2 regions of the Mesorhizobium sp. M4B.F.Ca.ET.089.01.1.1 genome follow, and region 2 is predicted to be linked to the other one. Evidence: predicted binding sites of a transcription regulator. Region 2 holds the regulator's gene; the other holds the start of a gene.
The links. The regulator HrcA, encoded in region 2, represses chaperone genes, less so after heat shock. The targets are predictions, from matches to a motif close to GTTAGCACTCNCNNNNNGNGAGTGCTAAC.
Positions count from the first base shown of each region.

Region 1: the regulator HrcA is predicted to act here: its motif matches at 1,316-1,344, upstream of EN780_RS00665 (co-chaperone GroES).

Region 1 is NZ_RZOS01000003.1:25,415-28,823, reverse strand. Features, by position in the region: gene EN780_RS00685 (hypothetical protein) at 1-126, shown strand, start outside; gene EN780_RS00680 (DUF982 domain-containing protein) at 212-535, shown strand; gene EN780_RS00675 (usg protein) at 519-797, opposite strand; gene EN780_RS00670 (hypothetical protein) at 821-1,162, opposite strand; gene EN780_RS00665 (co-chaperone GroES) at 1,499-1,813, shown strand; partial or broken gene groL (chaperonin GroEL) at 1,875-3,409, shown strand, end outside.
Region 2 is NZ_RZOS01000124.1:5,795-9,203, forward strand. Features, by position in the region: gene EN780_RS14285 (sorbosone dehydrogenase family protein) at 1-687, opposite strand, end outside; gene EN780_RS14290 (hypothetical protein) at 802-999, opposite strand; gene hrcA (heat-inducible transcriptional repressor HrcA) at 1,081-2,163, opposite strand; gene rph (ribonuclease PH) at 2,300-3,016, shown strand; gene EN780_RS14310 (VOC family protein) at 3,201-3,409, shown strand, end outside.

The DNA.
Region 1 (3,409 bases), on a different contig from region 2:
CTCATCGCCGATATCCTGTCCACCGGCGTTCAACGCGACGAGGCGCTGATGGGCGAAGGACGGCCGCTGCCGGGCACGCGCGTTGCCCAACTGATCGACCTCCTTGATGCCGACGAGGACGATTGAGCGCTCCGGTGCGGCAAGAGCTCCTCTTGGCGCCCCGAGCAGGACGATTACTTGCTGGCAAAAGACGTGAAAAACGGAGGAAGTGATGAATGACGTTCGTTTTCCCGAACCTGTTACCCTGGGATTTTCCCTCTCCTCGCGCAGGGTCGCCAGCAGTTTCGAGGCACTAGAATGCCTGGACCAGCAGTGGCCCCATTGGGCGCGCGGAGGGAGTTGGCGTGCTGCCGCGCGCGCCTGCCGCGACGCGCTGGACGGATGGCGCAGCGCCCGCGATGCGCACAAGGCCTTCCTCAGGGCGGCAAGGCGGGCTGGGTTGGTTATGCCGGCAGCGCGCGCTCCTCGCAAGTCAAGCCAACCACGGATGATCGGCGCCCTGCGGCCCGAGATGAGCTTCATTGGATGGCAATGACCCCGTCGACGGCGCGCCATCCCGACGGCTTGATCAGCCGGTGGTGGGCAACGCGCACGGAGTGCAGCGCGCCGTCCAGCTCGCTTTCCCAATAGTCGAGAAAGCCTTTCAGCTCCGGGAAGTTCGGCGCAAGATCGTATTCCTGCCAGACATAGAGCTGAAGCAGGCTCGGGTGGTCAGGAAAATGGTAGTGGATTTCGGCCGTGGTCAGGCCGTAGCCTTCCATCTGCAGGAGGAATTCCCTGCTGACCGCAGTGACCATATGCGTCTCCTTGACTTACGACATCAGGCGTCCAGGCGGTCAGACATGTGCCTGTGGCCACTCTCAGCCGGGATCGGGCGGTTTGCGTCGTCCAACCGGCATAGGGCATCCATGATCTGATCGAAGGTGATCGTCTGCTCGGCTCCCGGCGGTCGGCGCAGCGTCGGAACGGATTCCACCGCGCAGGCATCCGAGCTCCAGGACGAGAGGATCGCCCGCTTCTCCTGAATGTCGAGCGTATCCTCCTTAAGGACGTCGTCTGGATGGGTGAAATGGCGCGACGGCGACAACAAACGGTCGAGCGCGAGGTCGGATGTTTCGGGAACAAGAGAAGGAATGATCGGCTTGGGATTGTGTCGGTCCATCGTGGTCCTCCGTCTTTCCAAAAGCTCCTTTGTCAGACTCCTGTTTTGAGGCCATCGCCGGCGGCGAAGGCTCGGACTATCTTGTTCCTTCGTCAGGAAAATTCAAGCGGGAATGCGCGGCTGTAATCCAAATTAGCCACATGTTTTCATGGCACTAGCACTCGATTGGTGCGAGTGACAAAAAATTCTGCCGAACCTCTTGAAACCGAAAAGTCGCAGAACTAGCTCGATATGCGCACGATGCCCGCGAGGGGTCGCCGCACCCCGCACCGATCCGATATTGCCGGTCCGGTGTGGAAGAACCTCAAAAATCTGTTTGTCCAGAAGGAGAACGATATGGCGTTCCGTCCATTGCATGACCGTATCCTGGTCCGCCGCATCGAGGCCGATGAAAAAACGGCCGGTGGCATCATCATCCCCGACACCGCCAAGGAGAAGCCGCAGGAGGGCGAGGTCATCGCCATCGGCCCTGGTTCGCGAGATGAGAGCGGCAAGCTCACGCCTCTCGACGTCAAGGCGGGCGATCGCATTCTGTTCGGCAAGTGGTCCGGCACTGAAATCAAGCTCAACGGCGAGGACCTGCTCATCATGAAGGAAAGCGACGTGATGGGCGTGATCGAGAATGCTGCGGCGGTCAAGAAGGCCGCCTGACCGGGGCTTCGATAGAACCCTCAATCAAGTCAATGAAAACTGCCCAGACAAGAGTGATCCAATGGCTGCCAAGGAAGTCAAATTTCATTCCGATGCCCGCGAGCGCTTGCTGCGCGGCGTCAACATCCTCGCGGACGCGGTGAAGGTGACCCTCGGCCCCAAGGGCCGCAACGTCGTCATCGACAAGTCGTTCGGCGCCCCGCGCATCACTAAGGACGGCGTCACCGTCGCCAAGGAAATCGAGCTTGAGGACAAGTTCGAGAACATGGGCGCGCAGATGGTCCGCGAGGTTGCCTCGAAAACCAACGACATCGCCGGCGACGGCACCACCACCGCGACCGTGCTTGCCCAGGCGATCGTTCGCGAAGGCGCCAAGGCGGTTGCATCGGGCATGAACCCGATGGACCTGAAGCGCGGCATCGACAAGGCCGTCGAAGCCATCGTGGTTGAGCTGAAGACCAATGCCCGCAAGATCACCAAAAATGACGAGATCGCCCAGGTTGGTACGATATCGGCTAATGGCGACGCCGAGATCGGCCGCTTCCTTGCGGAAGCCATGCAAAAGGTCGGCAATGAGGGCGTCATCACGGTCGAGGAAGCCAAGACCGCCGAGACCGAACTCGAAGTCGTCGAAGGCATGCAGTTCGACCGTGGCTATCTCAGCCCGTATTTTATCACCAACCAGGACAAGATGCGTGTCGAGTTGGAAGAGCCCTATGTGCTTATCCACGAAAAGAAGCTGTCTAATCTGCAGGCACTGCTCCCGGTGCTGGAGGCTGTCGTTCAGTCATCCAAGCCGCTGCTGATCATCGCCGAGGATGTGGAGGGCGAAGCGTTGGCGACACTGGTCGTCAACAAGCTGCGCGGTGGCCTGAAGGTCGCTGCCGTCAAGGCGCCCGGCTTTGGGGATCGTCGCAAGCGATGCTGGAGGATATTGCCATCCTCACCGGCGGGACCGCGATCTCGGAAGATCTTGGCATCAAGCTTGAGAATGTCACGCTGGCGATGCTCGGCCGCGCCAAGAAGGTGGTGATCGAAAAGGAGAACACCACCATCGTCGACGGGGCCGGCTCGAAGAGCGAAATCCAGAGCCGCGCTAGCCAGATCAAGGCGCAGATTGAGGAGACGACCTCCAATTACGATAAGGAAAAGCTGCAGGAGCGGCTAGCCAAGCTCGCCGGCGGTGTCGCCGTCATCCGGGTCGGCGGCTCGACCGAGGTCGAGGTCAAGGAGCGCAAGGACCGCGTAGACGATGCCATGCATGCGACGCGCGCTGCGGTCGAGGAAGGCGTATTACCGGGTGGCGGCGTAGCGCTTCTGCGTGCGGCCAAGGCACTGGACAGGGTTCAGGCCGAGAATGAGGACCAGAAGCACGGTATCGAGATCGTGCGCCGGGCGATCGAAGCGCCCGTGCGACAGATCGCCGAGAATGCCGGCGCGGAAGGATCGATCATCGTAGGCAAGCTACGCGAGAGGCCGGAATTCGGCTGGGGCTGGAACGCACAGACCAACGCGTTTGGCGACCTCTACAACGAGGGCGTCATCGATCCGGTGAAGGTGGTGCGGACCGCACTTCAGGATGCGGCATCGGTTGCC
Region 2 (3,409 bases):
CTCGAGCCCGCCTTCCGGCTCGGCGCCCATGTCCTCGGCGACGTTGGAGCCCGATCCGACCGACAGATAGAGCGTCTTGCCATCAGGCGAAAAGGCGATGTCGCGCGTCCAGTGATGGTTCGCGGGGATGTCCGGGACGATGGTTTCCGGCTTGCCTTCGGCCTTCAGGTCGCCGTCGCGATAGGCGAAGCGCACGACGCTGTTGCTGTTGGCGACATAGACCCATTGCGGCTTGTCGCCCGGCGGATAGAAGGCGATGCCGTAGGGCCGGGTCAGGCCGGTGGCAAAGATCGCCTCCTGCGCCGGGCTGGCGCTGCCTTCGGCGAGGCGATAGACGCGGATCTGGCTGGCCTTGCTGTCGGCGACGAACAGGTCGCCATTGGGCGCCGCGCGCACGACCCGCGGATTGTCGATGCCCGACGCGACGAGTTCGATGGAAAAGCCTGAGGGCACGAGCGGCCTGGCGCCTTCCGGCCGATCCGCCAGGCCGGCGCCGTTCGACGCGGAGCGGCTGACATAGGGCTTTTGCAGATCATCCGGCCTGATCAGCCGGCGCACGCCAGGCCTGTCGGCCTTCCAGTCGCCGAAGGCCTTCTTGCCAGTCAGCACCGGCTCGCCGGCCTGCTGGGCAGAGGCCGTCGTTACAAGCAGCAAGGCGGCAGCCGCAAGACCGGCAAATCGGATCATCCTGGCCTCCAGGGGTTTCGGCCCCGACCGCGGCGCCGTCGCGAATGGTGAACGGGCGGATGCGGCGGTCGTTCCGCCTGGGACACCAGGCACACGCCGATTTGAGGGATGGTTTCAGCTGCCTTCGGCGTAGAAATCATCGTCCAGGCGCTTTTCCAGCTCGACCAGATCGGCCGGCAGCGGCAGGCCCATGGCGCGCAATTCCTGCAGCTTCTCGCGCAGCTGCTCCTGAATCTCGTGCTGGTCCTCGGGCTGGTTGACCATTTCCTCGAGCAGCAGGCTGATCTGGGCCTTGAGCGATTCCAGCGCCATTCTTTTGCTCCCTTGCTGCTTGTGCCTTCCAGGGTGTGTTGAGATCCAGGTCAGGCCGGTCTCACCCGGATATCGCACACCTTACCGCAACATGCGCGAAATCAGCTGCGCGGTATAGTCGACCATCGGCACGATGCGGGCGTAGTTCAGCCGCGTCGGGCCGATGACGCCGAGCGCGCCGACGACGCGGGCATCCTTGTCGCGATAGGGCGCCACCACCAGCGACGAGCCCGACAGCGAAAACAGCTTGTTTTCCGAGCCGATGAAGATGCGCACGCCCGGCCCTTCCTCGGCGAGGTCGAGCAGCTGGATCAGCCCGTCCTGCGTCTCCAGATCCTCGAACAGATGCCGCAGCAACTCGATGTCGGCCTGGGCGGTGACGTTTTCGAGCAGATTGGCGCGGCCGCGCACGATGAGGCGCGCCGGCAGGCCGCTTTCCGCACCGGCCCAGACGGCGAGACCCTTTTCGACCAGGTCCTGCGACAGCGTGTCGAGGGCCGCCCTGGTCTCGTCCTTGATGCGGGCGATCTCGACGCGCGCCTCGGCCAGCGTGCGGCCGCGGATATGGGCGTTGAGGAAGTTGGACGCCTCGTGCAGCTGCGAGACGGTGGTGCCGGCGGGCAGGTCGACGACGCGGTTCTCGACATCGCCGTTCTGCGACACCAGCACGGCCAGCGCCTTGGTCGGCTCGAGCTGGATGAATTCGATGTGCTTCAGCGCCACCTCGTTCTTGGCGGCGAGCACCAGGCCGGCGCCGCGCGACATGCCCGACAGCATCTGGCTGGCCTCGGTCAGCATGTGTTCCAGCGACGCGCCGGAGCCGGAGGCGCGCACCTGCGCCTCGATGATGCGGCGCTCGTCGTCGGAGAGGTCGCCGAGCTCCATGAAGGCGTCGACGAAGAAGCGCAGGCCGGTCTGCGTCGGCAGGCGGCCGGCCGAGATGTGCGGCGCGTAGATCAGGCCGAGATGCTCGAGGTCGCTCATCACGTTGCGGATGGTGGCGGGCGACAGCGAGGAGGGCAGGATGCGCGACAGGCTGCGCGAACCGACGGGCTCGCCATCCCTGAGATAGGATTCAACGATGCGCCTGAAGATGTCGCGCGAGCGCATATCGAGCGATTGAAGCACGGGCGACTGCGATGCCGGATCGACTGCCTTGGTCATTCGGGCCAAAAACCTCCGGTTCAAATATAGACTTAGCCGGTGCCCGCGCAACCCGGTCCATTTTCCTTTGCGCCATGCGCCGCATGCGTCTACAAGCCGGCCACGAATCCTTAAAAACCAGAGACAAGAGGCCTCGATGCGCCCCTCCAAACGCCAATCCGACGAAATGCGCGCCATCTCCTTCGAGCGCGGCGTCTCCAAGCACGCCGAAGGCTCGTGCCTGGTGAAGTTCGGCGACACGCATGTTCTGTGCACGGCCAGCCTGGAGGAAAAGGTGCCGGCCTGGATGCGCAATTCCGGCAAGGGCTGGGTGACGGCCGAATACGGCATGCTGCCGCGCTCGACCGGCGAGCGCATGCGGCGCGAGGCCTCCGCCGGCAAGCAGGGCGGCCGCACGCTCGAGATCCAGCGGCTCATCGGCCGTTCCTTGCGCGCCGTGGTCGACCTGCAGGCGCTGGGCGAGCAGCAGATCACCGTCGACTGCGACGTCATCCAGGCCGATGGCGGCACCCGCACCGCCTCGATCACCGGCGGCTGGGTGGCGCTCCATGACTGCCTGCGCTGGATGGAAGCCCGCCAGATGGCCAGCGTTTCCAAGGTGCTGAAGGACCACGTCGCGGCGATCTCGTGCGGCATCCATGACGGCCAGCCGGTCATCGATCTCGACTATCTCGAGGATTCCTCGGCCGGCACCGACGCCAATTTCGTCATGACCGGCAAGGGCGGCATCGTCGAGATCCAGGGTACTGCCGAGGGCGAGCCGTTCTCGGAGGACCAGTTCGCGGCGCTGATGAACCTGGCCAAGAAGGGAATTTCGCGCCTGGTGAGTTTGCAGCAGATGGCGGTGGCGTAGGTTTTCGAATGCCGAGCCTGGGCCCCCCTCTCTGGCCTGCCGGCCATCTCCCCCTCAAGGGGGGAGATTGGAAGCTTCCACGCCGGCCCCCATCTGGCTACGCCGGTGATTGGCTGAGGCAATCGATACAGCCAATCTCCCCCCTTGAGGGGGAGATGCCCGGCAGGGCAGAGAGGGGGGCTTCGTGATACCCTCCGCGATCCTTGAATCGGCGCTCTACGTCACAGACTTGCATGGCGCCGAAGCCTTCTATTCCGACATCCTCGGCCTCGAACTGATCGCCAGGGTCGAAGGCCGCCATGTCTTCTTCCGCTGCGGGACCGGCGTGCTGCTGCTGTTCAACGCCGAGGCGACCAAAATCCCGCCGGCGCCGGACGCCAGGCTGAAGGTGCC